DNA from 4 places in the Mycobacterium sp. HM-7 genome. Region 4 is predicted to be linked to each of the others. Evidence: predicted binding sites of a transcription regulator. Region 4 holds the regulator's gene; each other region holds the start of a gene.
The links. The regulator LexA, encoded in region 4, represses DNA repair genes until DNA is damaged. The targets are predictions, from matches to a motif close to CGAACANNTGTTCG.
Positions count from the first base shown of each region.

Region 1: ACWW1C_RS21955 (error-prone DNA polymerase) is a predicted target of LexA. The motif match lies at 2,511-2,524, and genes of this name have one in related genera.
Region 2: ACWW1C_RS16920 (DUF222 domain-containing protein) is a predicted target of LexA. The motif match lies at 3,060-3,073, and genes of this name have one in related genera.
Region 3: ACWW1C_RS25040 (HNH endonuclease signature motif containing protein) is a predicted target of LexA. The motif match lies at 3,247-3,260, and genes of this name have one in related genera.

Region 1 is NZ_CM132657.1:4,560,783-4,568,148, forward strand. Features, by position in the region: gene ACWW1C_RS21955 (error-prone DNA polymerase) at 1-2,496, opposite strand, end outside; gene ACWW1C_RS21960 (BlaI/MecI/CopY family transcriptional regulator) at 2,607-3,035, shown strand; gene ACWW1C_RS21965 (nitroreductase/quinone reductase family protein) at 3,057-3,485, opposite strand; gene ACWW1C_RS21970 (Lsr2 dimerization domain-containing protein) at 3,634-3,831, opposite strand; gene ACWW1C_RS21975 (GNAT family N-acetyltransferase) at 3,967-5,208, opposite strand; gene ACWW1C_RS21980 (DUF998 domain-containing protein) at 5,371-6,021, opposite strand; gene ACWW1C_RS21985 (DUF2784 domain-containing protein) at 6,053-6,469, opposite strand; gene ACWW1C_RS21990 (iron-containing alcohol dehydrogenase) at 6,632-7,366, shown strand, end outside.
Region 2 is NZ_CM132657.1:3,509,569-3,516,934, forward strand. Features, by position in the region: gene cbiE (precorrin-6y C5,15-methyltransferase (decarboxylating) subunit CbiE) at 1-180, opposite strand, end outside; gene ACWW1C_RS16910 (SDR family NAD(P)-dependent oxidoreductase) at 228-986, opposite strand; gene ACWW1C_RS16915 (F420-dependent biliverdin reductase) at 1,019-1,435, shown strand; gene ACWW1C_RS16920 (DUF222 domain-containing protein) at 1,659-3,056, opposite strand; gene ACWW1C_RS16925 (helix-turn-helix domain-containing protein) at 3,341-4,237, shown strand; gene ACWW1C_RS16930 (Ig-like domain-containing protein) at 4,399-6,897, shown strand; gene ACWW1C_RS16935 (cytochrome P450) at 6,894-7,366, shown strand, end outside.
Region 3 is NZ_CM132657.1:5,182,689-5,190,054, reverse strand. Features, by position in the region: gene ACWW1C_RS25055 (hypothetical protein) at 59-679, shown strand; gene ACWW1C_RS25050 (nitroreductase family deazaflavin-dependent oxidoreductase) at 794-1,294, shown strand; gene ACWW1C_RS25045 (hypothetical protein) at 1,427-1,750, shown strand; gene ACWW1C_RS25040 (HNH endonuclease signature motif containing protein) at 1,784-3,241, opposite strand; gene ACWW1C_RS25035 (MMPL family transporter) at 3,599-6,649, opposite strand; gene ACWW1C_RS25030 (TetR/AcrR family transcriptional regulator) at 6,763-7,326, shown strand; gene ACWW1C_RS25025 (alpha/beta hydrolase) at 7,323-7,366, opposite strand, start outside.
Region 4 is NZ_CM132657.1:2,430,953-2,438,318, reverse strand. Features, by position in the region: gene sthA (Si-specific NAD(P)(+) transhydrogenase) at 1-848, shown strand, start outside; gene ACWW1C_RS11705 (trypsin-like serine peptidase) at 845-1,645, opposite strand; gene ACWW1C_RS11700 (proteasome assembly chaperone family protein) at 1,797-2,807, shown strand; gene ACWW1C_RS11695 (alpha/beta fold hydrolase) at 2,853-3,875, shown strand; gene nrdR (transcriptional regulator NrdR) at 3,882-4,346, opposite strand; gene ACWW1C_RS11685 (LysM peptidoglycan-binding domain-containing protein) at 4,458-4,931, opposite strand; gene lexA (transcriptional repressor LexA) at 5,194-5,883, shown strand; gene ACWW1C_RS11675 (sunset domain-containing protein) at 5,948-7,366, opposite strand, start outside.

The DNA.
Region 1 (7,366 bases), 2.1 Mb from region 4:
GTAGAAGCCCATGGGCTGGGCCCGCAGCAATGCCGCACAGAACACCGCGGGATGGTGCAGCTTGAACCACGACGAGGAGAACACCAGCGACGCGAAACTCAGCGCGTGACTCTCCGGAAAGCCGAAATTAGCGAAGGCTTCGAGCTTTTCGTAGATCCGCTCGGCTGTCGGTCCGGTGATGCCATGCAGTTCCCGCATGCCGTCGTAGAACCGCCCGCGCAGCTGCCGCATCCGTTCGGTGGATCGTTTGGACCCCATGGCCCGGCGCAGCTGGTCGGCCTCGGCCGGCGTGAAGCCGGCACAGTCGACGGCCAGTTGCATCAGCTGCTCCTGGAACAGCGGCACGCCCAGGGTCCGGTCCAACGCGGGCTTCATCGACTCGTGCTCGCAGTCCGGCTTCTCCAGTCCGTTGTGCCGCCGGATGTACGGGTGCACCGAGCCGCCCTGGATCGGGCCGGGCCGGATCAGCGCCACCTCGACCACCAGGTCGTAGAACTTCTTGGGCTTCAGCCGCGGCAGGGTGGCCATCTGCGCCCGGGACTCGACCTGAAACACCCCGACTGAATCAGCGCGCTGCAACATCTCGTACACCGCGGGTTCGGTCAGATCCAGCTTGGCCAGGTCCACCTCGAGGCCCATGTGTTCTCTGGCCAGGTCGATCATGTAGTGCAGCGCCGAGAGCATGCCCAGCCCGAGCAGGTCGAACTTCACCAAACCGATTGCCGCACAGTCGTCTTTGTCCCATTGCAGCACGCTGCGCTTTTCCATCCGCGCCCACTCCACCGGACACACGTCGGCGATCGGGCGGTCGCAGATCACCATGCCGCCGGAGTGAATTCCCATGTGCCGCGGCAGATTCCTGATCTGCAGTGCCAGGTCGATCACCGCCTCGGGAACGTCCTCGACATCCGGGGAGTCGGCCAGCCCGTTCCACCGACTGATCTGCTTGCTCCAGGCGTCCTGCTGCCCCTGCGAAAAGCCAAGGGCCCGAGCCATGTCCCGCACCGAACTGCGGCCGCGGTAGGTGATGACGTTGGCCACCTGCGCCGCGTAATCGCGGCCGTACTTCTCGTAGACGAACTGGATGACGTTCTCGCGCAAGTCCGATTCGATGTCGATGTCGATGTCGGGTGGACCGTCGCGCGCCGGGGACAGGAACCGCTCGAACAGCAGCTCGTTGGCGACCGGGTCGACATTCGTGATCCCCAGGGCGTAGCAGACCGCCGAGTTGGCGGCCGATCCCCGACCCTGGCACAAGATGTCGCTCTCCCGGCAGAATTCGGTGATGCTGTGCACCACCAGGAAGTAGCCGGGGAATTCCAGCTGCTCGATGATTTTGAGCTCATGCTCGATCTGCCGGTACGCCTTCTCCCTGTCCGCATCCGGCTTCCAGCCGTAGCGACGGGTCGTCCCCTTCGCCACCAACTCGCGCAGCCAACTGATCTCGGTGTGCCCTTCCGGCACGTCGAACGGCGGCAATTTCGGTGCGATCAGCCGCAATTCGAACGCACACTGCTCCCCCAGGTCGGCGGCGTTCGTAACCGCACCCGGATGGTGCGCGAACAGCCGGGCCATCTCTGCCCCGGACCGCAGATGGGAACCGCCCAGCGGGGCCAGCCAGCCTTCGGCCTCGTCCATCGAGTGGCGGGCCCGGATGGCGCCCATCGCCATCGCCAGTTTCCCCCGCGACGGTGCGGCGAAATGCGCGGCAGTGGTGGCGATGACGTCGAGACCGAACCGCGGCGCCAGCGCAGCCAGCGTGGCATTGCGTTCGTCGTCGAGCGGGTGCCCGTGGTGTGTCAGTTCGACAGTCACCCGGTCCGCACCGAACCGGTCCACGAGGTCTTTCAGGGCAGCCGCTGCCGCATCCGGGCCACCCACCGACAAGGCTTGGCGGACATGACCTTTACGGCAACCGGTGAGAATCTGCCAGTGTCCGCCGGCGGCCTCGGTGAGGGTATCCAGGTCATAACTCAGCACCCCCTTCTCGCCGCCGGCCAGATGCGCCCGGGCCAGTTCCCGGGACAGCCGCCGATACCCCTCGGGTCCGCGGGCCAGGACCAGCAGATGTGGACCGGGCGGGTCGGGCAATTCGGTGCGAGCCGTGTTGCTGAGCGAGAGTTCGGCGCCGAAAACCGTCGCCATGTCGAGTTCTTTGGCGGCCTCGGCGAATCGCACGACGCCGTAGAGCCCGTCGTGGTCGGTCAGTGCGATGGCCCGTAGATCGAGCCGGACGGCCTCCTCCACCAGTTCCTCCGGAGTGCTGGCGCCATCGAGGAAGCTGTACGCGGAATGGGCGTGCAACTCGGCGTACGGCACCGACGGAACCGGCCGCGCCGGGCGGTTCACCGGTTGATAGTCACCGCGTTTGCGCGACCAGGCCGGGCTGTCACCGCCGTCGGCCGGCGATTCCGGAGAAGCACCGGCCACCCGAGGTTTACCCTCGAGCACCCGCTGCATCTCCGCCCAGCTCGGCGGCCCGTTGTGCCAGCCCACCACCCCACAATATTCGAAACTTTGTTCGACCGCCAGATGCGCAAGCCCACGGGAACTCCGACCGGCTCGCGCGCGACTAAATCCCCGAGGGCGTCGGAGAGGGACGGAAGATGACCAGGCTGAAGCACTTGGGCAATCTGGAACGTGAAGTGATGGATCACCTCTGGGCCGCGGACGGGCCGCAGACCGTCCGCGAGGTTCACCAAGCCATCTGCGCGGAGCGCAGACTCGCGTACACCACCGTCATGACGGTGCTGCGCAGACTTGCCGGCAAGGGCGTGGTCCTACAACTGCGCCACGATCGCGCGCACCGCTACGTCGCCGCGCACAGCCGCGATCAGCTGGTGGCCGGTCTCATGGTCGACGCGCTCGGACAAGCTGCCGAGCAGAGCGACCGGCACGCGGCGCTGGTGCATTTCGTCACGCAGGTCGCGGCCGACGAGCTCGACGTACTTCGCCGCGCCCTCACCGCCGTCCACCCCAACGCACACGAAACCGACAGTCGCCCAGCGCGTTTGAGTCCCCGACTCAGCGCCTGACCGGGCGACGTCCGTATCCGCTCAGTCGGTGAAGTCGATCCGGACGGATACCGGAGTGGTTTCCAGCGCCTTCACCATCCCGGCCCCCATTCGACCGAATTTCCGGCCGCGCGCGACGACATCGTCATCCGGCCTGAATTCCGCAACGCCGGTGCGCCACCGATTCCCTTGGCGCACGCGGACATTCGGATTGCCGGTGATGTTGCTGCCCCAACCGGACCGCGTACCGTGCTGACAGATCACCCAAGCACCGTCGCCGTCGAACTGGGCTGATACCGGAACCCGACGCAACTGTCCGGTCTTGCGACCGATCGTCTCCAGTTCCGTGGCCAACGCAGTGTGCACACCCAGCCTGGTGAGCCCCTTCACCACCGGGTTGAGCACATAACGGCCGATGGCACGTTCCCTGCGGAACTTGCGCAGCGTCTTGTCCGGGCTGGCATTACTCATGACCGTCTCCGTACTCGAAGGCCCGACCACCTGTTGGTGACCTCCCGAGCAGCTTAGTAGACCGATCGGTATACATCAACGTTGGTCATGACGCCCGATCTCATGGCCGTTCATCCGCAGGCACTCCACATGACGGCTGTTCCAGACGTCAGCTCGTTCGGACGCGCCGACGGCTGGCCTTGCTGGCCACCCGGATGTAGGGCTCGAACGTGCCGCGCATCCGTAGCGCGTTCGCGTCGGACAGATCAATCGCGTACGTGACCCCATCGATGGAAAACTCGATCGTCTCTGCGGCGGCCGAGCCGTCCAGATCATCGGTCCATGTCGTTGAATATCGTTTCGCCACCGGAACATTCACCCCTGTAAACCACGACAGCCTGCAACGTCTCCCCGGAGAAGCTAGCGGAGCGTCACGCGACGGACTACGCGCTTTCGCCTCTTTTATTTCGGCTGGTCAGGTGGTAAGGGCACGGGCACCGGACTAGAAGTCGTCGGGCACGCCGGGTGCGACAGGCCAGCCGAACGCCACCGCGATCCGGTGCACGGCACCCGGGGTCAGCTCTTCCACCAGGCCCGCGGTCGCCAGCGCCTGCAGACTCACACCGCCGAGGTAGACAGCACCGAGCTCACGCGTGGCGATCGCGATATCGGCCGGCGCGGTGGTGGTTTCGCATTCGGCACCGTCAGGGCCGCCACGCAGACGCCACCGACCGGTGTTCCACGCACAGACCTCGTCGACGACATCCAGCACCACATCGACAGGAGCGGCGTAAGCGCGCAACGTCAGTGCGCGAGGCACGTCGACCAGCCTGACGTAAACACCGTCTCTGACTTCGCACGCCAGGGCGCGCTGGTCGGCCACCAGACTGCGGAGCGGCTCATCGACGGCAGCACCGTCGTAAGTGACGGTCCTGACCAGATCCATATCCAGGAGATAACGCCAAATCTTGGCGTACGCACGGTGATTGGTCGCCTGTACTTCTTGAACCTGGAGTTCACTGTTGGGCTGGCCGCGGTCTGTCCACCTGTTTTTAGGCCGGTAGATGGCGAATCCGCTCGCGGTGCCGTCGGCCTCGTGATGCAGGAGGAAGCGAAGCTTGCCGGCATCCTTGCGCCGCACCTCGTTGTCGTGGATCCAGTTGTCCCACCACGGGCGCGGCCGCTCCATCAGTCCGGGCCGCCGCATCATCGCCCGCTGGTGGATCTCGGGTCCCCTCGCCATCAATGTCTCGGCGTCGACGTGCGTCACCGAGCCGTCGCCCAGCTGGACATCCGGCCGGAATCCCAGTTCACGTACCTTGCCGGAAAGCTCCGCCACCGGCACTGCCATCCCATAGCCGAAGCGCCCATAGATGGTGGCCTCAGACGCGAACAGCATTGCCAGCGCCTCGGTTCCACGCGCCCGGATGTCCTCGAGCTGGTGGCGCATCATCGCCGAGAGCAGGCCGCGGCGCCGATTGCTGGGCGAGACGGTGACCATCGTGACGGCGGCCACTGGTGTTGTGCCACCACCGGGCAGTACCACTTGCTTCCTGAACGCCCCGGCAGTGGAGACCCAGTTGGTGCCGTCGTGGAAGCCGAACGTGCGGTCGTACTCGGTGAAGGCGCGCATCAGGTCGATCTCATCCTGCTGCGGATCCTGCAAGAACACCCCGTAGGACGTCGCCATGAACGCATCGAAATCATCGCTGTCGCTCACAGAGCGCAGCGTCAAATCAGTCATGCACCAACGGATATCACAGGGGCGCATGGCGAGTCATCTGAATTTCCTTGCAGCAAAGAAAGACTGAGCGCGCAGTCAAGCCGGTGACGCATACCCAGCACGGCCGACAGCTATGAGATGCCGATGATTGCATCGCGACCGCAATCCCCAATCGCGCGCCGGCTACGCCGCGTCGGCGTGTGACCCCACTTCCGGTAGCGATCTCGAATCGAATACGTTTGCGCGGAAGGGGATTGGGGTAACGGCGTTTCCGGCAGCCGTGTATGTGTTCCGCTGCCTCGCAAACACCACGACCACCAGCGGCCACGCCAGCTCCGCCACCGCCGTCAGCCGTTCGGCCAGGCCGAGAAAGACACCGTGGTTGGCCTCGAAATACACCCACAGAACCAGGGCACACAGCACCAGCGTCGCGGTCAGCGCCCAACGAGGACGGCATACCAGCGGTGTGGTCGACGCGCTGCTCATACCCAGAATCGGCACCAGCGCCAACGCGATGAGGCCACTCGCGGCCGCCAGCAGATGGGTACTTTCATTGGCGCTCACCGTGACCGGGAAGGCTGCGACGACAAGCCCGCAGCACCCGGCGATCGCCAGTGCAACCCGGGCAGACAGTCGCAGCACACGCAGCCCCATGGCTGTCGCGATCTGACAGACCGCGCTCAACATGAATCCGGCAGTCATAATCCCTTGGCCACTGCCTCGTCCCGCGAGAACACTCAGCGTTTCCGACAGCGGGTCATAACTCGTCGTGAGGACGTCCCTGGCGACGACTGCTGCCGCCACCAGTACCGCAGGAGCCCCCGCGGCGGTCACCAAAGTCCACCCGGCAACTCGGCGTTCTTGCTCAAGCAACATGAGAACGGCTCGGCATTCGATTGTGGCGGCGCCACAGTCCGAGCCATGACACCAAAATGACCGCACACACTGCCATTCCGGCAAGGACCCCCCACCCGCGGGGATACAGCACACCCGCGACGTGGTCGTCGATGAACCCCGCGCGCGGTAGCGGTGCCATGCCGCCGGCGTCGCGCGCCCACCGTTCGATGGCGGTCAACGGACATTCGACGACACCGGTGAGGATGATCAGGGTCCAGCCGACGATGAGCGCGTGCAGCCAGATCGTCACGGGCCAACGCCACGCCAGGAACCCGCCGGCGACGAGATAGCCGAGGAAGGCGAAATGCGCGGCAACCGCCGCTACTGCGATCGCGGAATACGGCATCGTCCCGACCTCTTCGAACTGGCGTAGCTGCTGCGACATGGATACCCGGCCGGCAAACCGGCAAACCGGCAGAGCAACCACCGCGCCCGTCGACCCGCGCTACCTACCCGATCGGGTAGGTACTGACCTACCCAGGCGCACATTGGTCCAGACCGCGGCACGCCGTAGGCTGGGCGTGTTACCTGGATCACAGGATGAGGGATGGGTCTGGTGAGACTCGATGTGGTGGCGCCCGCGCAGATCGCGGCGACGACGGCGGCGACGGCTGTGCCGACGCGGCTGTTGAAGTTCCACGCCCCTGAGATTGTGTTCGGCATCGACTCGATGGCGGAGGCGGCGCACGCCGCCGTCCGCCTGGGCGGGCTGCGGCCCATGCTCGTCACCGATCCCGGCCTGATCGAGGCCGGCTGGGTGGCCGAGCTGGTCGGGCACCTGCGTGCCCAGTGCGTCGAGGCGCACGTGTGGAGCGCTCTGACCCCCAACCCCAAAGACCACGAGGTCACCGCCGGCCACGAGTTCTACCGGTCGCACGGCTGCGATGTGCTCATTGCGCTGGGCGGCGGCTCGGTGATCGACGCGGCCAAAGGCATAGCGATCCTGGCGGCCAACGGCGGCCACATCCTCGACTACGCCGGCGTCGACAAGGCGACCGCGCCGATCCCGCCCCTGGTGGTGCTGCCGTCCACCTCGGGCACCGGCGCCGACGTCTCGCAGTTCTGCATCGTCACCGACACCACCCACAACACCAAGATCACCATCCTGGGCCGTGCCCTGGTCCCCGACATCACCGTCATCGACCCCCGCCTGCTCACCACCATGCCCGAATGGCTCAATGCGGCAACGGGTCTGGATGCACTGACGCACGGCATCGAAGCGTTCGTATCGCTGGGCCACAACCAGCTGACCGACCACCACGCACTGCGGTCGGTCGTGATG
Region 2 (7,366 bases), 1.1 Mb from region 4:
CACCGCGTGGACATCCCCCAGCCCGTCGAACACCGTCGGCAACGCCGCCAGCATCGGCGACGGCCAGGCCCGGCGCTCGGCGGTGACGGCCGCGTTCAGCAGGTCCAGTTGCCGAGGGCCGCCGAAAATAACTGTGGCGCCCAGGAGTTCGTCGCGCGCAGCCTGGCCGAGCCCGGCCATGCCGTCGGCGCCGATACCGACGACCGTGATCCTGCCTTCGTTCCCGCTCACCTTGGCATCTTCCGCCAGATCGCCTTCGGCACAAAACGAGTCGCGAAGATCAGTGGCCGGATCCCCCACGGTACCCAGACGGCGGACTTGCCCTTTCGCAGTGCTGTCGCGGCCGCCTCGGCGACCTGCGCCGGAGTGCTCGACATCGGCGCCGGGTCCATGCCCTCGGTCATCCGCCCGATCACGAAGCCGGGTCGCACGATGAGCAATTGGATGCCGGTGCCGTGCAGCGCGTCGGCCAGCCCGCAGGCAAAGCCGTCCAGACCCGCCTTGGCCGACCCGTACACGTAGTTGGCGCGGCGGACCCGCGCCCCGGCGATCGATGAGAACACCACCAGCCGACCCCGGCCGGCGGCGCGCATGCGCTGCGCGAGCAGCGTCAGCAGGTTCACCTGGGCCACGTAGTCGGTGTGCACGACGGCCACCGCGTGCGGCGCGTCGTCCTCGGCCCGCGCCTGGTCACCGAGGACGCCGAAAGCCAGGACCGCGGTGCCGATGGGCCCGTGTTCGGCTTCGATCGCGCTGACCAGTGCGGCGTGCGACTCCAGGTCGTCGGCGTCGAACTCGCACGTCTGCACCTCGGCGGCGCCTGCCGCGCGGACCGCCCGCACCTCGTCGGTCAGCTGATCGGCCCGGCGCGCGGCGAGCACCACCGTGTTGCCCGGCGCCAGCCGGAGGGCCAGTTCCAGGCCGATTTCGCTGCGGCCGCCGAAGATGACGACGACCTCGCCGCCGGTATCCGCCGTGTCGTTCACGGCTGCGATTATCACCTGCGCTACTTTTGACCATGATGGCGAAGGCAACGACACGGCTCACCAGTGACGCGCTGGCATTCCTCACCGAGCGTCATCTGGCGATGCTGACCACCCTGCGGTCCGACAATTCACCGCACGTCGTGGCTGTCGGTTTCACCTTCGACCCCAAGACCCACATCGCGCGCGTCATCACCACCGGCGGTTCACAGAAGGCACTCAACGCCGCCCAGCGTGGCGTCGCCGTTCTGAGTCAGGTCGACGGCGCCCGGTGGTTGTCTCTCGAAGGCAAGTCGACGGTCAGCAATGACGTCGACGACGTCCGCGACGCCGAGCTGCGGTACGCGCAGCGCTACCGCACCCCGCGCGTGAATCCCCGGCGCGTCGTGATCGAGGTCCGGGTCGAGCGCGTCCTCGGCTCCAGCGAGCTACTGGACCGCGGCGAGGCTTAGTCAACTTTTCAGGTTCTTCTCCGGCGACCTGCCGATCGTGGTGACGGTTCGACGCCCAGCGCAATCGCTCTGCTTTCCAACGGTTCCGGACGACGGATGTGCCGGTCCGCAGTCGACGCACTGACCTTAATACGTGCAGAACCCGCGGCACGCAGCAGCCGCAGCGCATGCGGCACCGCCGTCGCGACGTGGTGTCGTGTCATTGTGCGTCACTGACGCCGTATCACCTTGCAGGACTGTCACTTTCGCCGCCATCGTCTCCGTTCTCCGCCGGATAGAGCGTGGGGTGGTGGTAGTGGTTGGTTCGGGGTTGGCCGACGTCGAGTAGTGGTGGTGGGGTCCAGTGGGTGCGGCCGTCGGGGCCCATGGTGGTGCGCCAGCCGCCGGTGTCGGCGAGCCGGTTGTCGCAGCCGCAGGCCAGGGTCATGGTGTCGATGTTGGTGAGGCCGCCGTCGCGCCAGTTGGTGATGTGGTGCACCTGCGACCGGGAGGCGGGGGCGGTGCAGTTGGGGCGGGTGCAGCCCCGGTCGCGGGCGAACAGGGCCAGCCGCTGCGCCGTGCTGGCGGTGCGCGCGGCCCGGCCCAGATAGAGCGGTTGGCCAGTGTGGTCGTCGAACACCGCGAGGTAGTTGTCCGACCCCTGGGCAGCCATCCGTACCAAATCCTTCACCGGCAGTTTCGTTCCCGTGTGGGTCAAAGCCACTCCGGCACGTTTTTCCAACTCGGCGACGGTGCAGGTGCCGACCACCGCGACGGGGAAGCCGTTGTGCACCCCGGAGGAGGAGGCCAGCATCATCCGGCCCACGAATTTGAAGGCGTCGTACTGCCGCTGCGCCACAGTGCGCGTGTCGTTGTCGATCTGTTCCTGCGTCGGCGTCCCGGAGAAGCAAGGCTGCGGATCGGCGGGGTTGCACATCCCCGGGGCGGCGTACTTGTCGAACAACACCTCCCAGTAGGCCCGCCCTTCCGGGTCGAGTTGGGCGGTGACGTCGGTGCGGCCGTCGGGCCGCTGCTTACCCATGACAAACGAGCGTTTCGGGTCAGGCTCGTCGTCGTTGGGTTCGGGCCCGTCCTGATCCAACTCATACAAAAGTTTCTGCGCAGCGCGGCGCAAATCCTCGGGGGTTTTGACCCTGGCATCGGCCACCAGATCCGTCTCGCACTGCAACACCGTGACCGGATCGGCCGCCCACAGCGGCACCTTGGTGAAGAAGTTGGTGATCACCTGCACGTGCTCGCCATTGATCGCACCCTCGGCCAGGGCGGCGGCGACCAACTCCCACACCGGGCCCAACGGTTCGCCCGTGATGGCCGAGCGCGGACCGAGGTTGTCGCAGTCCCGCACCCGGCGGCGAGCCTCCTCCCGGCTGATGCGAAGCCGGATGTGCAACACCTCAGGCCAATCCTTGGCCCCGATCTCTTTCGCCGTGGCCTGAGTTTGGGCAGCGGCCAGGATCTGCTGATCGACCGCCTCGGCGGCGCACTTCACCGTTTCGCGGCGGGACTGCACCTCCAACAAAGTGCGAATGTCCAGGCCGGTGTAATCGAGGTTGTTCACCGCCGCGACCGCGTCCTCGAGCACCGCGTAGGCGGTCAGGACAGCGGCGCGGTCGGTAGCCATATTCGAACAATAGTTCGAACCACCGACAAGAAAACACCGGGAAGCGTGACGCTAGTTACCACTGTGACCAGCGCGAACAAAGTGATTAAAGTTTTTTGGCGCGCGACCGCTCAGGACAAGACCAACCTGATCGACGGCCAGCACCCGGTCGGCGAAATGTTCGCAGTCGCGACACCGAGACCGCAGCCATTCACCAAACCGACCATTACACGGGCTACGGTCCACAACTGCGACAACTATTCGTCATAAGATGCTCAGCGTCCCCCAGACCGGCAGGAGCATCGATGTCACGCGGCACTCCGCTGGAAGACGGCGCACGGGCGGGCTCACCGCCCACCGACCGCGTCGTCAGCATCATCGAACTCCTGGCGCAACAGTCCGAACCCAGTTCGGTGGCCTCCATCGCGTCCCGACTCGAGCTCAACCGCGCGACCGTGACCTCGATCCTGCTGGCCCTGGAGCGCGCCGGTTGGGTTGTGCGCCTTGCCGATCGGAGTTACACACTCGGCCCGGGCATGCTCGGGGTTGCCGCGGCCGTGCACAACGCCCTGCCCCTACCGGAGAACCACACCGAGGTCCTGCACGACTTGGCCCACGCCACCAAGTGTGGCGTGTCGCTGGCCATGGTCGGCACCACCGAGATGACGTTCGTGAGCGTGGTGCGCGGCGTCGGCCACATCCCGGGCGGTGTCGGCGTCGGTGTGCGACTGCCATTGACGCCGCCGGCGGGCGCATCGGTGATCGCCCGCCGCGACGCGGCCAGTCAACAGCAGTGGCTCGCGGGCGCACCGCAAGAGTTGCGCCCCGACTTCGGCAACATGCTCGATCAGCTGCGCAAGGACGGCGTAGCAATATTCGATTTCGGTGACTCCAACCCTGAAGTGCTGGGGGTGCTCGGCGACGTCGCCGAGCTGCTCTCCGAACACCCGCGGCGCAGTGCGCTCCGGCAGCGGGTTTTCGAGACACTGGTGAGCCTGGGCGGAAAGCCTTACAGCACAGCACAGCTCGAATCGCCCGAGCCGCTCGCCGTGAGCTATCTGAGCACCGCCGTGGACAACGCCGCCGGCCATCCCGCCTACGAGATTCAGCTCGGACCACTGAATCCGTCGGTCAGTGCCGCCGATCGGGCGCGATACATCCACGAATTGTGCTCGGCCGCAGCAAAGCTCAGCCAGCACTAGCCATCGCCAACCCGCGCCCCGTCGGCTGCCCGGCGGGCACTTCGATGACCCACTCACCGGGAATCAATGCTTGCGCCGCCACGATCCGGATGCATACCATCTGCCCGTCGCCAATTATTTGGCAATAAACTGACAATTATTCGTCATCATTGGGAGCGTAGATGGACACGGCAACGACGCTGCATCGCATTGGAAGCTCGGCCGGATCGGGACATGCCCGGTTTGTCGGTCGCATCGGAGCACTGGCGGTTGCCTTGGGCATCGGCGTAGCCGTCGCCAACAGTCCCGGCATTTGCCTGGCCGACACCGCCACGTCCGCGTCCGCGTCGTCCGCGGACAACCCGTCGTCAACCGGCAAGCAGAAGCCCGCCAAGAAGGTGAAAACGCCTAAGCGGCAGAAGGATTCATCGAAAAAGAACGACCAGACGACGTCGTCTGCCACGACGCCGGACAAGGCAGATGGTCGTGCGGCGCCCAAGCCCGCCGACGCAGCCGCCGCGGAACAACCGGCAACCGCCGTCCCGGATGAGAAGCCGGCCGCGACGACACCACTGCCCGCACAGGCATCCGAGACCGCCGTCGCGGCGACCACGAAGGCACGCCAGAGCCGGCGTCGCACCCCGGAGGCGACCAAGCCCGCGGCCACGGTCGCGCAGCCCGCCGCCGCAGCCCCGCGGCAGCCCACCAAGCCCATCACAGCCACCGCAACCGCACCGACGTCAGCGGCGACTGCACCGAAACCAGCTGCAGCTCAGGATGTTTCGGTCTCATCTGCCGTCACGACCGTGTCGTCGGCCCTGAACGCTGCGGCCACCTCCATCACGACCACGACACAACCTGTGTCGACGGCCGCAACGGGCGGAAACGTCGTCACCCAGGTGGTGTCCAGCCTGCTCGGCGCCATCGGACTGGTCCCGCACGCCGGCACCAGTCCCGCCGCTCCGCCGCAGGCGCCGGTGCTGTGGACCCTCTTCGGCTGGATACGCCGCGAGATCGGCAACACCTTCTTCAACGCCGCACCGAAGATCGCCTACAAGCAGACCGAGATCAGCCAGACCTTCGGTGGGGTCATCACGGGAAACCTCAACGCCACCGACGCCAATGGCGACAAGCTCACTTACACCGTCACCAGCGGCCCCAAGAACGGCACAGTGACGATCCGGCCCGACGGCACCTTCACCTACACCCCGACCGACACAACAGCTTTCACCGGTGGGACCGACTCATTCACCGTCAAGGTCGATGACCGGCCGGGCAATCCGTTCCACCTCAATCTGCTGAAGTTGTTCGCACCCGACGGCGGCGCGACCACCACGCAGGAAATAGCGGTCACGGTGAAACCGACGAGCCCGCTCGGCACCGCCGACCAGATCGCGCTGGAACAGAAGGCCCAGGAAATCGTCAACACCCCACAGGTGCAGGCCGCCATCGAAGCGCTCAAGCAAGCCTGGCTGGCGCACGCCCAACAGCGATTCGGCCTGGTCGGCGGCGTCGATGCCGAGAACCTGGCGCTGCTCGACCAAGCGGCGCGCGAGCAGGCGCTCAACGCCGCGATGACGGTGGTCAACAACGATCCGGACAACCCGTTGGTGATGGCCGTCGACATGCGCGGACACAGTTGGTACGGCATAGACACCCCCGGCGGACGGTTCATCTACGACAACCCCGACACCATCTACCGCACCATCCCGGTGCGCAGCGATTCGACGTACGTGATCAGCGGCAAGTACCTGGGCGGCGTGCCCGTCGACGGAAACTTCGGCGTCTACGCCGACATCAGCGACGCCAAACCGATCGGCAATCTGTTGGCGCAGAACCTCGTCGTCAACCCCGACGGCACGTTCACCATCACCGTCGACGGCAACCCCACCCAGCCGGGACAGACCAACCACATCTACCTGCCACCGGACGCCCAGCAGATCTTCGTCCGGTACACCATGGCGGACTGGAACGCCGAGTCCGCGCCGAGCCTCACCGTCACCCGGACGAGCGGCCCGGAGGGGTCGCGCGCGGAAAGCTTCGACGAGATGGTCGCGCACACCACCGACATCCTGGCCAATTTCGGCACCAGCGCACACAACACAGCACTCGACATCGTCACCGTCAACTTGCAGACCGGCCAGCTCAAGCCGCCCAACACGCTGACCCAGCCGTTCAACTTCCCGGGCACGCTCGTGTCGCAGAAGCAGAGCCTCGGGTACTTCCAGCTGGCTGACAACCAGGCCATGGTCATCACGATCAACCCCGGCAACGCGGGATATTTCGTGGTGCCGGTGACCAACGACTGGGAACTGTCACCCGGCGACGGCACCGCGCAGACGAGCCTCAACAACGTGCAGTCGGTTGCCAATCCGGACGGCACCTACACGCTGGTCATCTCCCCCGGCGACCCCGGCGTGGCCAATTGGGTCTCCACCGGTGGCCTGAACCAGGGCACCCTCTACATCCGGTTCCAGGCTCTGGACCCCAATTCCACTGCGGCACCGGCGATCGTCTCGCAGCAGGTCGTCACCCTCGATCAGCTCGGCACCGTGCTGCCGGACGGCACCAAGTACGTCACCGACGCCGAACGAGCGGCCCAACTCGCCGCCCGCTCGGACGGCTACAACGACCGCTTCGGCCCCTACCCCCAGATCACCACAGGAGCACAGTCCGCATGACCGCCACCGCCGTCACCTTCATCCCCGGTTCCGCCGCCACCTGGCGCAGCCCCTGGGCCATGTATGCCGCACTGCGCGAACATGATCCGGTTCATCACGTCATCCCCGAGCACGCGCCCGACAAGGACTACTGGGTGCTGTCGCGCTATGCCGACATCTCGGCGGCGGCGAAAGACCACGGCACCTTCTCGTCGGCCGAGGGTCTCACCTTCAACTACGACGACATGGAAGCCGTCGGCATCAAGGACAATCCGCCGATGGTGATGCAGGATCCCCCGGTCCACACCACCTTCCGGCGGTTGGTGGCCAAGGGCTTCACCCCGCGGCAGGTCACTGCGGTCGAACCCAAGGTTCGCGAATTCGTCGTCGATCGCATCGAGAGGTTGCGCGCCAAAGGCACCGGCGACATCATCACCGAGTTCTTCAAGCCGCTGCCGAGCATGGTGGTGGCGCACTATCTCGGTGTCCC
Region 3 (7,366 bases), 2.8 Mb from region 4:
GTATTCGGTGGACCGGCGGCGCCGCTGGGGCGCTGCCCCGATATAGAGGGGGTGGGCCGTGTACGCACGCTCTACCACTATTCACGCACAACCCTCGGCCATCGACGCGGGAGTGGCTCACCTCCGCGATGAAGTGATGCCCAAACTCCAAGAGCTGGACGGCTTCGTCGGCATGTCGCTGCTCACCGACCATCAGTCTGGCCGCTGCATCGCGGTGACGGCGTGGCAGTCAGAAGAGGAAATGAACGCTGTCGCCGAGCAGGTTCGGCCGATCCGCGAACAGGCGATCGAGATGTTCGGCGGCGCCGCGACCGTCGACGAGTGGGACATCGCCGTGTTGCACCGCGCTCGTCAGATCCCGGAGGGCGCATGTGCGCGGGTGACATGGGGACATGTCGACCCGGCCCACGCCGACGCCGCCATCGACCACTTCAAGATGAACATCGTGCCCGACAGCGAGGCGCTCGAGGGCTTCTGCAGTACCAGCCTGCTGGTCGATCGGAACACCGGCCGCGGCGTGGGCTGCACGACGTTCGACAGCCGAGAAGCCATGGAGCGCAACCGGGATGGGGCGCGCACGATGAAGCAGATGCGCATGAAAGAAGCGGGCGCCGACGAACTCGACGAGGCTGAGTTCGACGTGGCCTTCGCTCATCTGAGGGTGCCGGAACTCGTTTAGCCACTACCTGGGCGACGACGGCCGCTCACGACGGTGAACCCGTGTGAGTGGCCGCCTCGCGCCAATATTGCGAAATGCGGAATCGGACGGCGTCGACATGGAGACAATGCTGACATGCCAGTCGAGTCTTTCGACGATGCAAACATGCTGCACCGGGCGATGCGCGGTCTTGCGGCCACAAAGGCCGGCCGGGTGCTGTTCCGGCCGACGGCGCATCACCTGGACCAGCTGGTCAGCAAGCTGACCGGTGGCAAGCGTAGTTTCGCCGGGATTGCGGCGGGCCTGCCGACCGTCATCCTGACCACCACCGGCGCAAAGTCGGGAAAGCCGCGCACCGTAGCACTTTTGGGAATTCCACACTCCGACGGCGTCGCCGTCGTCGCGGCCAACTACGGCGATGCCAGACACCCCGGCTGGTATCACAACCTCAACGCGAATGCGGCCGCGACGGTGACGCTCGACGGTGATACCTGGGACGCCACCGCCCGCCTGGCCAGGCCCGGCGAGCGCGAAGAAATCTGGGCGAGAGGTATCGATCTCTACCCCGGCCTCACCAAGGAACGGGAGTGGGCCGGGAACCGGCAAATCGAGACGTTTGTTCTCGAGCGACGGTGAGTGGCACACCAGGTCACTGACCCCGGCGGCGTGCAGACCAAGAATGTCCCAAGCGCCGGGCTGCATGCTTCATTCACCACAAAGCAGCAGATCGACGACAGTGTCGCCGAACAAACAGAGAGGTCGAGTCACATGACGCGACGAATCACACGACTGGCCGCGGCGGCACTGTTGTCCGGCGGAATGAGTCTGGCCGCCTTCGGATTGAGCGCCGGCACCGCCCAAGCAGAACCCTCCTCGGGTACCTGGTGTCCGGGCCAGCCGGTCCCCGGAGGCTTCACCGAGGTCGACTGGGACTGGACGACCTGCCACCGGTACAACTTGGTACATCGCGGAACGCCACCTCAGGTCGTTGGCATGACCGCGGAAGACGGCTGGTACGGCGGCCACCCCCACTACCGCACCGTCGCGGGCGAGAACACCAACGCGACCTGCCAATTCTTGGGGTGCCCGTAGTGAAATCGATTGTGAGCGGCTGCATTTCTGCAATCAGAATGGTGCGGGTTCATCCCATTCCTCTGCGGCCAAGGCCATTTCGAGTTCGCGGCACCGGCGCCATTCCTCGCCGGCGATGCGTTCTTCGTTGACCATGCGTGCTTGGTTGACGAGTTGTTGGCGTTCTTGGGCCCGAGTGCGTTGGCGTTTGGGCATGCAGTAGCCGCGCGCGGGTGTGCGTACCGGTTGTTCGGCGATCTCGGGTGTTCCGGTGGGTATGGCCAGTTGTGGATACCAGTGGGCGCCTTCGGGTTTGGTGATGTAGGTGTGCCCGGTGGGGGCGACCCAGACGACGGTTCCGTCGGGGTATTGGTGGTCGCTCCAGCCGTGGAACGTTTTCAACAAATGGTGGAACCGGCATAGGCATTTGAGGTCCGAGGGATGCGTCGGACCGGCCGGATATGGCACGGTGTGGTCGAGGTCGCAGGCCTCGGCGGGCCGGTCACAGCCCGGGAACCGGCAGGTCAGGTCCCGGCAGCGCACGAACTCCGCGAGCTTGGCCGAGGGCCGGTAGCGGGGTTCGGCGGCATCCGGCGGTAGGTCCACCTCGCGGATGGTCGCCCCCTCGGCGAGCCGCGCCACCTGCTCGGCGGGGATCTGCCCGTACCCGGGCAGGAACCCTGGGGCCTGCCCATCCGCTGCCCCAGGCGTAGCGATTACGTGGATGACCGCGCGGGTGCCGACGGTCGGGCCCAGCGGTTCGGCCGCGACCGCCGCGGCGGGGCAGTCGGATTGCCCGCACTCGCACCGCAACCGACCGCCGCGGGCGAGGACGTCGATGGCCGCGGCACGCCGCTGATCATGGCTGCGCGGATCGTCCGTGCAGACCCCGCGGGCCAAGTCATCCAGGACAGCGTCCAGCACGGCGGCGGTCGCGGCATCGACCGTTCCGCAGATGCTCGCCGCCCCCGGGCCGCAGGGGCGAATGTCGAGGTAGCGGGCCTGCGACGGTGGTCGAGGTGCGTGCACGCCCGCCTGGTCGGACGCGGCGATGATCGCGTCGATGCGTTGTTCCATTTTCGGTTTCGACAACCGCCCCCACGCCACGATCTTGGCGGCCAGGTCGGCGTCGACCTGCCCGGCGACGTCGTCGTCGATGATCAGGTCGGTGCGGGCGACGATCATCGCGACCATCACCGCATCGATCAGGCCTTTGGCGTAGACGGCCGCCACCTTGGGCAGGCGGGTGCGCAGCATCACCGCCCGATCCACCTGCGCCTGCGCCCGCTTGCGGGACACCCCCAACGCGGCGGCAACCTCGACCACCAGCCCGGCATAGCCGTCGATCGCCCAATACCTCTTCTCGATGTCATCGTCGGGGGCTCGCAGCTCCCACAGGTCACCGATCGCCGCCAGTCGGCGGGCGCCGGCGGCGTTCTCCTCCCGGGTCGAGAGGGTGATCGCGTCGACCGCCGCGGCCGCGGCGTGGGGACCACCAAATGATTCGCTCATGTGTTCGAACATACGCTCGCCCGCCGACATGAAATGGCGGTCGCGGCGAGCGTGTCATCGCCGACGGTTAGGGTGTCTAAATAGAAGGGGCGCAGCGTGATTGGAACCGACAGACCGCTGCGGGAAGGGTGGGGCTGGATCGTCGACGGTTAGCTCGGCTAGCCACCCAGGCCTCGGGGCGACCCGCCAGGGGAGGACGGCCCACCGAACAATCCACGGACCGCGACAGTCGGACCGGCACGTACCGGTTAGTCGACCTAATCGTCAAGGATCGTTGCGCGGACGGGGGAGTGCTGTAGCCCAAGGCGGGATGGGCTCGGCAAGAAATGCCGAGCCCACCTAACCGTCGAGGATCGCCTAGGGGTGCGCGCTGGGCTTGCTCGGCCACCAGATGCGGTTGCCGATCATGGCCATGGCCGCCGGGACCAGCACGGTGCGCACCACGGTGATGTCGATCAGCAGGCCGATGCCGATGGTGAACCCGATCTGCAGCAGGTTGATCACCCGGCCGCTCATCAGCGCGAACATGGTGAGCGCGAAGACGATTCCGGCGGTGGTGATGACGCTGCCGGTGCTGCCGAAACTGCGCATGATCCCGCGGATCATCCCGTCGCCGGACTCGTCCCGGATGCGTGCGGCAAACAGCATGCTGTAGTCCGCGCCGACGGCGATCAGCGCCATGAAGGACACCGGGAACACCGACCAGTCCACGTCGACGCCGATGATGTGCTGCCACACCAGCACACTGACTCCGGCGGCGGCGGTGAATGACAGCGTCACCACCGCGACCATGAACACCGGCGCGAGGATGCTGCGCAGCAGCACGACCAACACCAGTAGCACGCCCAGGATCGCGACGATGCCGTACAGGGCGAAGTCGTGCCACACCTGGTCCCGCATGTCGGCCGACAGCGTGGCCAGACCGGTGGTGGCGAAACGTGCTGTCTGCAAGGAGGTTCCGGAGGCGGCCTGAGTCGCGGCCGGGGCCAGTGCGCGGGACGTGTCGAGCGCCTGGGCGCTGTACGGATTGATCTTCCAGATCACCAGCATGCGCGCTGTCTTGCCGTCAGGGGAGAACAGCAGGTCCTGGGCGGCCCGGAACTTCGGGTCGGAAAAGCCCTGTGGCGGAAGGTAGAAGCCGCTCGCCGGGCCCTCGGCGGTGTGCGTGCTCAAGGTCGTCAGATAGTCCGTCGCCTGGCCGAGTCCGTCGGTGAGTCGGCCGGACATGTCGACCACCCGGTCCACGCCGCCCTTGACCTGGTCGAGCCCGACGGCGAGGCGGGTCATCCCGGCGCTGAGCTGATCGGCGCCGCGCACCAGCTCGGTCAGCTGGACACGGGCCTGCGCCGGTGAGCCGCCGGGCAGGTTCGACACCATTTTCTGCAACGTGGCCAACGCATCCCGGATGGCGGGCTCGGCGGCCCGAACCTTGTCGACGGTGACCTGCGGGATCGCGGAGAGGTGCTGGGCCTGCAGCAGCGCTCGGCTGACCGCGCCATTGGAGATCGCGTCGAGGTCGGCGATGTCCGCGCGGGCCCGGCTGCACACCGGGTTCAGCAGACAGTCCGGACCGGGCTCCGGCGAAAGTGCCGAGCCGAGTGCCGAACTCACCAGTCGGCCGGCGTCGGCGACCTGCGCGTTGCCGTCGATGGCCTGCAATGCCGCATCGAGCAATCCGGTGGACGAACTCAGATCGGCCAAGGCCGAGCGCACGTCCACGGTGCCGTCGGTCAGAGTGGCGAGGCCCGCGCCTGCGGCCTGGTATCCGTCCAGGACCTGATGAGCCAGTCCGGTGACTTGCTTTATGCCCGAGACCAATTGAGGAATCTGGGTCACCGCGGAGGCGGCGCCGTCGCGTAACTGGGCGGCGCCGGAATCCAGCCGGTGCATGTCGGGGACAGCCTTGGTGACCTGAGTCTTGGCGTCGCCGAGCCGGTCTGCCACGATGCCGGCCTGGTAGCCGATGGTGGTCTGCGGCAACTGTTTTCCGGCCGGCCGCGTCATCGAGCGGACGTACGCGATCTCGGGCATGCCGGCGAGGCGTCCGGCGACCCGGTCCAGCGCGGCCAGATCGTCGGTGTTCCGCATGTCGTGGTCGGCTGAGACGATCAGGTATTCGGGCGCCGCCTCGTTGACGCCCCAGTGCGCGTAGGTCTTCTGGTAACCGATGGCGCTCTCGGTGTTGTCGAGCTGCATGGAGTTCTCGTCGAAGTTCACCCGGAAGGTCGTGAGAACCGATGCGGCAGCGAGCAACAGCACCATCGACGCCGTCACCAGCACTCCGGAGCGGCGGATCATGGTCGATCCGATCCGGCGCCACCGGCGGTCGTTGAGGGGCCGGGGTTCGGCCAGGCCACGCCTTCCCAGAAGCGAGAGTAGGGCGTAGGGCAGTGACATCGAGACGGCCAGGCCGACGACGATGGCAATGGCGATCGGCGGACCGGCGGCCTTGAACATGCCCAGCTCGGTGAACCCCATCGCCGTGGCGGCCGCTGCGATGGTCAGCATCGACGCGATCAGGATGCCCGAAACCCGCTGTCCGGCTTGCGCTATCGCATCGGTGACGGGCACCTGGCTACGCCGGGCCTCGTGATAGCCCGCCAGGATGAAGATGGCGTAGTCGGTGGCGGCACCGAGCAGCATCGCCGTCATCAGGGAGATGGTGAAGTTAGAGACGGTGAGGACCCCGGTCATGCCGAGCAGTGACACGATCGGGCGGGCCACGCCGAGGGCGATGCCGATGGTCAGCAACGGAACCATGGCAGTGGGCAGGGACCGATAGACCATCAGCAGTACCAGTGTGATCAGCAGGACGGACACCGCGGTGATGATCAGCAGTGAAAAATCCATGGCGCTGAACAGATCTGCCAGCGTCGGTGACGGCCCGGTGAGATACACCCCGACTCCGGGTGGTTTGGGCAGCGCGTTGAGCTGATCGCGGATATCGATGGTGTTCTTGTGCGCCTTGGTCGATCCGACGTCACCGGTGCCGGCGAGGACCAGGTTGATCGCCTTGTGGTCCGGGCTGAGCGCGATGTCGCGCAACTGCGGATTGTCGTAGGTGTCGAGCACGTAGGCGACGTTGGTCTTGTCCCGCTGCAGGGTGGTGACGATGTTCCGGTACAGGGCTTCGTCGGCCGCGTCGATGCCGTGCTCATCGACCAGCACCACGCTGCCGACAGCGGACGACCGGGGGACGCCGAAGGCGTCGGACATCTCACGTAGGGTCTGCGCCGCCTTGATGTTGGTCGGCATGAACGGCGCCGAGCGCGCTGCGACGGTCTGCTCGAGCTGCGGGATGGTCACGTTCAGGAGGCCGGCCAACGCCACCCAGAAACCGATGATCAACCACGCCCATTTCGCACAGAAACGGCTGGTGGTGCCGAAAAACCGGCTGTTGTGTCCCACCCGGACCCCCTCGATTCGAGACCCGAACTACACCGTTCGGTCTACTATTGAGGGCAGACGCTAGTAGACCAATCGGTATGCAAACAATGCTGTAGGACAGGGAGTTACGTCACATGAGTGCCCGCGATCGGCTCGTCGTCACAGCCATCGATCTGATTCGGCGCCAGGGTGTTTCGGGTATGGGGCTCAGTCAGCTGCTCGAACGCAGTGGCGCCGCGCGCCGGTCGCTGTATCTGAATTTCCCCGGCGGCAAGGCCGAACTGGTCGCCGATGCGACCGCATCCGCGGGTCGCATGATGGCCGATGTCATCGACGGCCTGATGAAAGATCGCGAGCCCATTGGCGCGGTCCGGGCTTTCGTCGAGATGTGGATAGCCACTCTGACCAGCAACGACTTCGCCATCGGCTGTCCGATCGTCGCTGCCGCCCTGGGCCGCAGCGAGGCTCCTGAGGCGGCCGACGCGGCCGGTGCGGTCTTCGTCGACTGGGAGAACCGCATCGCCGCCCGGCTGGAGTCCGCGGGTTTGACGGCCGAGCAGGCGGCCCGGCAGGCGACGTTGACGGTCGCCGCCGTCGAAGGCGCGATCATCGTTGCGCAGGCGACCCGGTCGGAACTGCCGCTGCGCAGGGTCGAGGAAGCGCTCGTCGAGTCGGTGGAGCAGCTCCTGAACGGTTAGTCGGCCAGGCAGCCGGAGATGAACCGCGCGATCCGGGCAT
Region 4 (7,366 bases):
GTATCGAGTACGCGTCGATGTTCGCCGCGCTCGGCACCAAGGTCACCGTCATCGAGAAGCGTCCGACGATGTTGGACTTCTGTGATTCCGAGATCATCGAGTCCCTCAAATTCCACCTGCGCGACCTTGCGGTGACATTCCGGTTCGGCGAAGAGGTGACCGCGGTGGACGTCGGTCCCGGTGGCACCTTGACCACGCTGGCCAGTGGCAAACAGATCCCGGCCGAGACGGTGATGTACTCGGCCGGCCGTCAAGGGCAGACCGAGCACCTCGACGTCGCCCAGGCCGGCCTCGAGATCGACAGCCGCGGAAGGATATTCGTCGACGACAACTACCAGACCAAGGTCGACCACATCTACGCGGTCGGTGATGTCATCGGATTCCCGGCGCTGGCCGCCACCTCGATGGATCAGGGCCGGCTGGCGGCCTACCACGCCTTCGGCGAGCCCTGTAAGGGCATGACGGAACTGCAGCCGATCGGCATCTACTCCATCCCCGAGGTGTCGTACGTCGGCGCCACCGAGGTCGATCTGACCGACAGCTCGGTCCCGTACGAGGTCGGTGTGTCGCGCTACCGGGAACTGGCCCGAGGGCAGATCGCCGGCGACTCGTACGGGATGCTCAAACTGCTGGTGTCCACCGAGGACCTGACCCTGCTCGGCGTGCACATCTTCGGTTCGAACGCCACCGAGCTGGTCCATATCGGCCAGGCCGTGATGGGTTGCGGTGGGACCGTGGAGTACCTGGTCGACGCCGTCTTCAACTACCCGACCTTCTCCGAGGCCTACAAGGTCGCCGCGCTCGACGTGATGAACAAACTGCGGGCCCTGAACCAGTTCAAAGGCTAGGTACTGCAGCCGTCGTCGGGGGCGCCGGTGGCCCGGTCCGCCGGACCGCCCTCCTGGGCACGCTGATACAGCACCTGAATCTGCACATCGAACGGCGACGAGTAGGACAGCTCGTTGTTGCTGCAGCCACCACCCTGCAGCCCGCCGACCACTCCCCTGACCTCGGCCGCCGACACCCACGGCGAGCCACTGGTGCCGTCCACCAGCCCGGGACAGCGCAGCGCCGGGAACCCACGGTCCGGAAGTGACGTCGGCCCACTGCAACTGACCTGGACCCCGCCGTCACCGAGCGGGTATCCCGTCACTGTGATCGGAACATCCGGGCCCGGTGCCACGCCCAGCACGAACCCGCCGCCGGCGCGATGTTCCAGCGTTTCGGTCGAGGCCGCGCCGCCGCGGCTGACCCGCGCGATCGCGAAGTCGGCAGCGGGATCCTGGCGTCGGACCCATCGCGGGTCGAGATACACCGCGTCGACGTGCCAGAAGTCCCCGGGCACGCCGCCGCGGTAACCGGGTGCGAACGTCGCGTCGAACGACGCGTCCAGACAGTGGGCGGCCGTGATGATCAGGTTCCCTGCCAGCGAATCGAGCACCGCGCCACTGCAGGTGTGCACCGAATCGCTGCCCAGGAACACCGCTCCGACGCGCGGGTCCGGACGTGGCCCGGGGACCGCGGCCGGGCCTGCGGTGACCGCTCCGACGTCGCCGGTACGCGGATCGGCCCTGATCGCGGGCGGGGTGCACGCAGTGGCCAGCAGCGCGATGAATGCGCTCACGGCCAATCGGGTGCCCAGCATCTGTCCGATCTTGCCCGATCCCAGCAGCACGGGCAGCACCTGGTGCACCATGGCGTACTGCGGGGTGCCACCGGGAACAACGCGATAATGCGCGACACTTGTAGGAGACACATCCAGCGAGGTGTGGCACGCAGTACGGCAAGGAGTGTGAATGAGCGAGCACGACGGGAACGCGCCCGACGAGCGCCAGGGCCAGCAGTACCAGCCCGAGCAGAGCGGCATGTACGAGCTGGAGTTCCCCGCGCCGCAGCTGTCTGCCGCCGACGGCCGCGGCCCGGTGATGGTGCACGCCCTCGAAGGCTTCTCCGACGCAGGCCACGCCATCAAGCTGGCCGCTGAGCATCTGAAGAACACGCTCGACACCGAGTTGGTCGCCTCGTTCGCCATCGACGAACTGCTGGACTACCGGTCGCGACGTCCGCTGATGACGTTCACCACCGATCACTTCACCAAGTACGACGATCCCGAGCTGAACCTGTACGCGCTGCACGACACCGCCGGGACGCCGTTCCTGCTGCTCGCCGGCATGGAGCCGGACCTGCGCTGGGAACGCTTCATCACCGCGGTGCGGCTGCTCTCCGAGCGCCTCGGCGTCCGCCAGGTCATCGGGCTGGGCGCCATCCCGATGGCGGTCCCGCACACCCGCCCCGTCACCCTGACGGCGCATGCGGGCAACAAGGAGCTGATCGCCGACCACACACCGTGGGTGGGCGAGGTGCAGGTCCCGGCCAGTGTGTCGAATCTGTTGGAATACCGGATGATTCAGCACGGCCACGAGGCGCTGGGCTTCACCGTGCACGTGCCGCACTACCTGGCGCAGACCGCGTACCCGCCGGCCGCCGAGGCCCTGCTGGGCGAGGTCTCACGGATCGCGTCGCTGCAGATTCCGCTGCAGGCGCTGTCGGAGGCGGGTGCCGAGGTGTACACGAAGATCAGCGAACAGGTGGAGGCCAGCTCCGAAGTCGCTCAAGTGGTCAGTGCACTGGAACAACAGTACGATTCGTTCGTCGCTGCTCAGGAGAATCGGTCGTTGCTGGCACGGGACGAGGAACTACCCAGCGGCGACGAACTCGGCGCCCAGTTCGAACAGTTCCTCGCCGAACAGTCCGGTGACGGATTCGCCGATCCCGACCAGGGCGCCGACGGCACCGCAGGCGACTGACCCACGCGGTCGGCCTCGCCGACACGATGGGAAGGAGCTGGGACGATGCCCGACGGAAAGCCCAACCTGCATTCTGTACGTGACGTGACACCCCGCCTGGAATACCGCACCATCCATGGTTACCGGCGGGCCTACCGGGTGGCCGGCTCCGGTCCGGCGATCCTGTTGATCCACGGCATCGGCGACAACTCCACGACGTGGGAAACCGTGCAGACGCGCCTCGCCCAGCGGTTCACCGTCATCGCCCCGGACCTGCTGGGTCACGGTCAGTCCGACAAGCCGCGCGCCGACTATTCGGTTGCCGCGTACGCCAACGGCATGCGGGACCTCCTCAGCGTGCTCGACATCGACCGCGTGACGGTCATCGGTCATTCGTTGGGCGGCGGCGTGGCCATGCAGTTCGCCTACCAGTTCCCGCAGTTGATCGATCGCCTGGTACTGGTCGGTGCCGGCGGTGTCACCCGCGACGTGAACATCGCACTGCGGCTCGCGGCGTTGCCACTGGGCACCGAGGCCCTGGCGTTATTGCGAATCCCGTTGGTACTGCCGGCTCTTCAGCTCGCCGGGCGCCTCGGCGGAGCGCTGCTCGGGTCGACCGGCCTGGGCCACGACCTGCCGAACATGCTGCGAATTCTGAACGACCTGCCCGAGCCCAAGGCCTCATCCGCCTTCGCCCGGACGCTACGCGCAGTGGTCGACTGGCGCGGCCAGGTGGTGACGATGCTGGACCGATGTTATTTGACCGAAGCCATTCCGGTGCAATTGGTTTGGGGCACCCAGGATGCCGTCATCCCGGCTGCCCACGGAGAACTGGCACATGCGGCGATGCCGGGCTCCCGGCTCGAATTCTTCGACAACTCGGGACATTTCCCATTTCATGACGACCCCGATCGATTCGTGGCGCTCGTCGAGAATTTCATCGACACGACCACGCCATCGGTTTACGACCGCGATGCCCTGCGCGGCCTCCTGCAGGCCGGCGTCACCGCCAAATCGATCGACGCCCCGCTCGATACGAAGGTTGCGGTACTCGACGCACTCGAGACCGACGAACGCAGCGCGACCTAGCGGCCGTCAGCCCGACGACGTCACGCCGCGGTGTGCCCGCAGCGCCTCGATTTCGCGTTCGAAGTCCTCGGCGGACGAGAACGAGCGGTACACCGACGCGAACCGCAGATAGGCGACCTCGTCCAGGTCGCGCAGCGGCCCGAGGATCGCCAACCCGACCTCATGGCTCGGCACTTCGGGAGATCCGGTGGCCCGCACCGCATCTTCGACCTTCTGCGCCAATTGATTCAAGGCGTCGTCGTCGACCTGCCGACCCTGGCACGCGCGCCGTACGCCTTTGATCACCTTGTCCCGGCTGAACGGTTCGGTGACTCCGCTGCGTTTGACCACCGAAACGACCGCAGTCTCCACCGTGGTGAACCGGCGACCGCATTCCGGGCACGACCGGCGACGCCGAATCGCCTGCCCTTCATCAGCTTCTCGCGAATCGACCACACGCGAGTTCGGATGCCGGCAGAACGGACAGTGCATCACCGCTCCTTCGCCGCACCGACAATCGACCGTTTCGAACGGTCTCGAGCCTACCCGTGCCGCTCTGACGCGGCCGGGCGCCGTGCCGATCGAGGTGCGCACGGGCTGTCCTCAGCCGACCGGCGCGATCAGCGTCTGCCCGGCGTTCAGCGCCACCGACGGCAACTTGTTCAGTTCCTTGATGCGGTCGACGACGGCGCTGACCGGTGCGTCGGGCGCCACCCGCCGCGCCACCTGCTGAATCGACTCTCCCGTCTGCACCCGGACCACCGCGAGCTGCGCGGGCACGGAGGCGGCCGACGAGGTCGGCTGGACGGCCTCCCCGAACTGCGCCACCAGGCCCAGCCATACGGTGATCCCCGCCGCGACCAGCGCCAGCATCACCGTCGTCAACGGCGTGATCGGGTTGCTCCGGTGCGAGGCGCGAGACGTCAGCACGCCGGTGCCCCGGTGCCGGAACGCCGCACCCGAGGGACGGGAACCGGCCGGCCGCAGCCGGGCCTGCCGCTGACGATTCACATCTCCACGCCGAGGCACGGTGCGGACGACGACGTCGGTCGGGTATTCGCGGGTGATGACGGTCATGTCGGTTCCTCTCAGGAGTTCGTACATAGGTTCGATCGCTCTTATGTTCGACTATATCGCCCAAACGTTCGAACGGTAGAACATGTGATCGAACTGTTGCGAACGATACGACCACCCACCGACAAGTTCCGTTCCGCGACTTCGTCACCGCTTTCACCACGTCACAACCGGCGTCACAACCAGATCCCGCCCGCGACACGCCGATCCGGCCATCTCGAACACATGTTTGATGATTCGGGTGCACTGGGCTAGATTCGTCCCTATGAGCGACAGCACCGATACCCCGGACACCCAGACAGGCGGACGATCCAGCAGCCTCACCGAACGTCAGCGGACCATCCTCGACGTGATCCGCGCCTCGGTGACCACCCGCGGCTACCCGCCCAGCATCCGGGAGATCGGCGATGCCGTCGGCCTCACGTCAACCTCGTCGGTGGCCCACCAGCTGCGCACGCTGGAGAAGAAGGGTTATCTGCGCCGGGACCCGAACCGTCCGCGCGCCGTGGACGTCCGCGGCGCCGACGACGCGACCGGAGCCACCATCACCACCGATGTCGCCGGTTCCGACGCGCTGCCCGAGCCGACCTTCGTCCCGGTGCTCGGCCGGATCGCCGCCGGCGGCCCGATCCTCGCCGAGGAGGCCGTCGAAGACGTCTTCCCACTCCCCCGAGAACTCGTGGGCGAGGGCTCGTTGTTCCTTCTGAAGGTGGTCGGCGAGTCCATGATCGACGCCGCGATCTGCGACGGCGACTGGGTCGTCGTGCGGCAGCAGAATGTGGCCGACAACGGTGACATCGTCGCGGCGATGATCGACGGCGAAGCCACGGTGAAGACCTTCAAGCGCGCCAAGGGCCAGGTGTGGCTGATGCCGCACAACCCGGCATTCGATCCGATCCCGGGCAACGACGCCGTCGTCCTCGGCAAGGTCGTGACCGTCATCCGCAAGATCTGACGCCCGCCGGACCTACAGGTGAGCCCCGCTGCAGTCGCTCGCAGCGGGGCTCAACCGTCTACGGTCAGCCTCGAACGAATCCGTTGGTGACCGCGAATTCCTCACTGGCGAACCAGATTTCAACGTCGGCGTCGTCGTATCCGGGAGCCCCCGGCACCCAGTACAGGCCTGATTTGGTGTTGGCCTTGATGACGTAACCTTCGGGCGGCTCGGCACCGGTCGCGACGCGGAACGACATCTGCGCGGTCTCGGGCTCCTCCGCGCCGAGCGCGTGATGCCTGCCGCTGGCCGGGCCGGCCGCGGTGTCCTCCGCGGGCGTCGCGATCGCAGGCGGCTCGTCGACGTGCGGCTCGGCCTCGGCGACCTGCTCCTCGGGCTGGGGCGCACGTTCATCAGCGTCCTGGTCCCCGGCGTCGGCAGCAGCCGGCGCAGCCCAGGCTCGGTCGCCCGGATTCCGCGGCCGAAGGCCCGCGAAGCCCGCCAACCCGGCAGCGGTCAGACCCGCCGCCGCGCCACCGCGACGCAGCGCGTCCGGCAGTTGCACCGATGCCGTCGGCTCATCGGCTGGTTCGTCAGCGCCATCGGCGTCGCTCGCCTGCGGCTCTGGCTCGTAGGGCTCGGCCGCGTCGACGGGCTCGGCGTCAACTTCGGCTTGCGTCTCAGCATCGGCGTCCGGCTCACCGGCGACCGGCTCGTCCGCGGGCTGCTCGGCCGTGAAATCGGGGTACACCGTCGGCGCGGTGTCGATGACGTCCGGGTTGCTCTGGAACGCGGGGCCACCGTGCGGGCCGTCGAATTGCTGGTCCTCCGCCGGGAATTCGTCGCTGTACTCGCTGTCGACGCCGCCGTCCGCGTACTGCGGGTCGCCGTACTCTCCGTCGCCGAACTCGTGGTCGTCGTAGTCGTACGCATCCTGGTCATCGGGGACTTCCTGACCGGCACCCCGCCGGCGCCGCAGCAGGGCCGCGATCACGATGCCGACCACCACCAGCAACAGCGGGATGATCGCCAGCAGCCACCACCAGTGGAACTCGTACCACTTGCCGGCCTCGTCGGACTGGGAGGTCACGCCGCCCGGCAGGTCGACGCTGGGCACCTGCAGACCGCTCAACTGCGACGCAAGCTCCGCCGGCTCGGTGCTGAACGCACGGCTGGACTTGTTCCACGAGACCGAGCCGCCGGTGAACTTCTGGCTGACGACGTCGCCGTTCACCGTCTGGTCAGCGGTCGGCGCGCCGAGCTTCCCGGTGGCGCCGCCGAGCTTGTCCCACGCCGCGTTCATCGCGCCGCGGACGACGAACGCGCCGTGCTCGGGTGTCCAGAATATCGCCGGGTTGTCGGCCGCGGCGAAGGTGGCGATCCGACTCGTCGGCGAAATGCCGCCGTCGGTCTCGTTGCTCGCCGGGAATCCGAGATCGCCCTGCGGCCCACCGGCCGCGCGGTACTTGGCCAGCACGTCGCCGGTGACCGCGTGGGCGCCGGT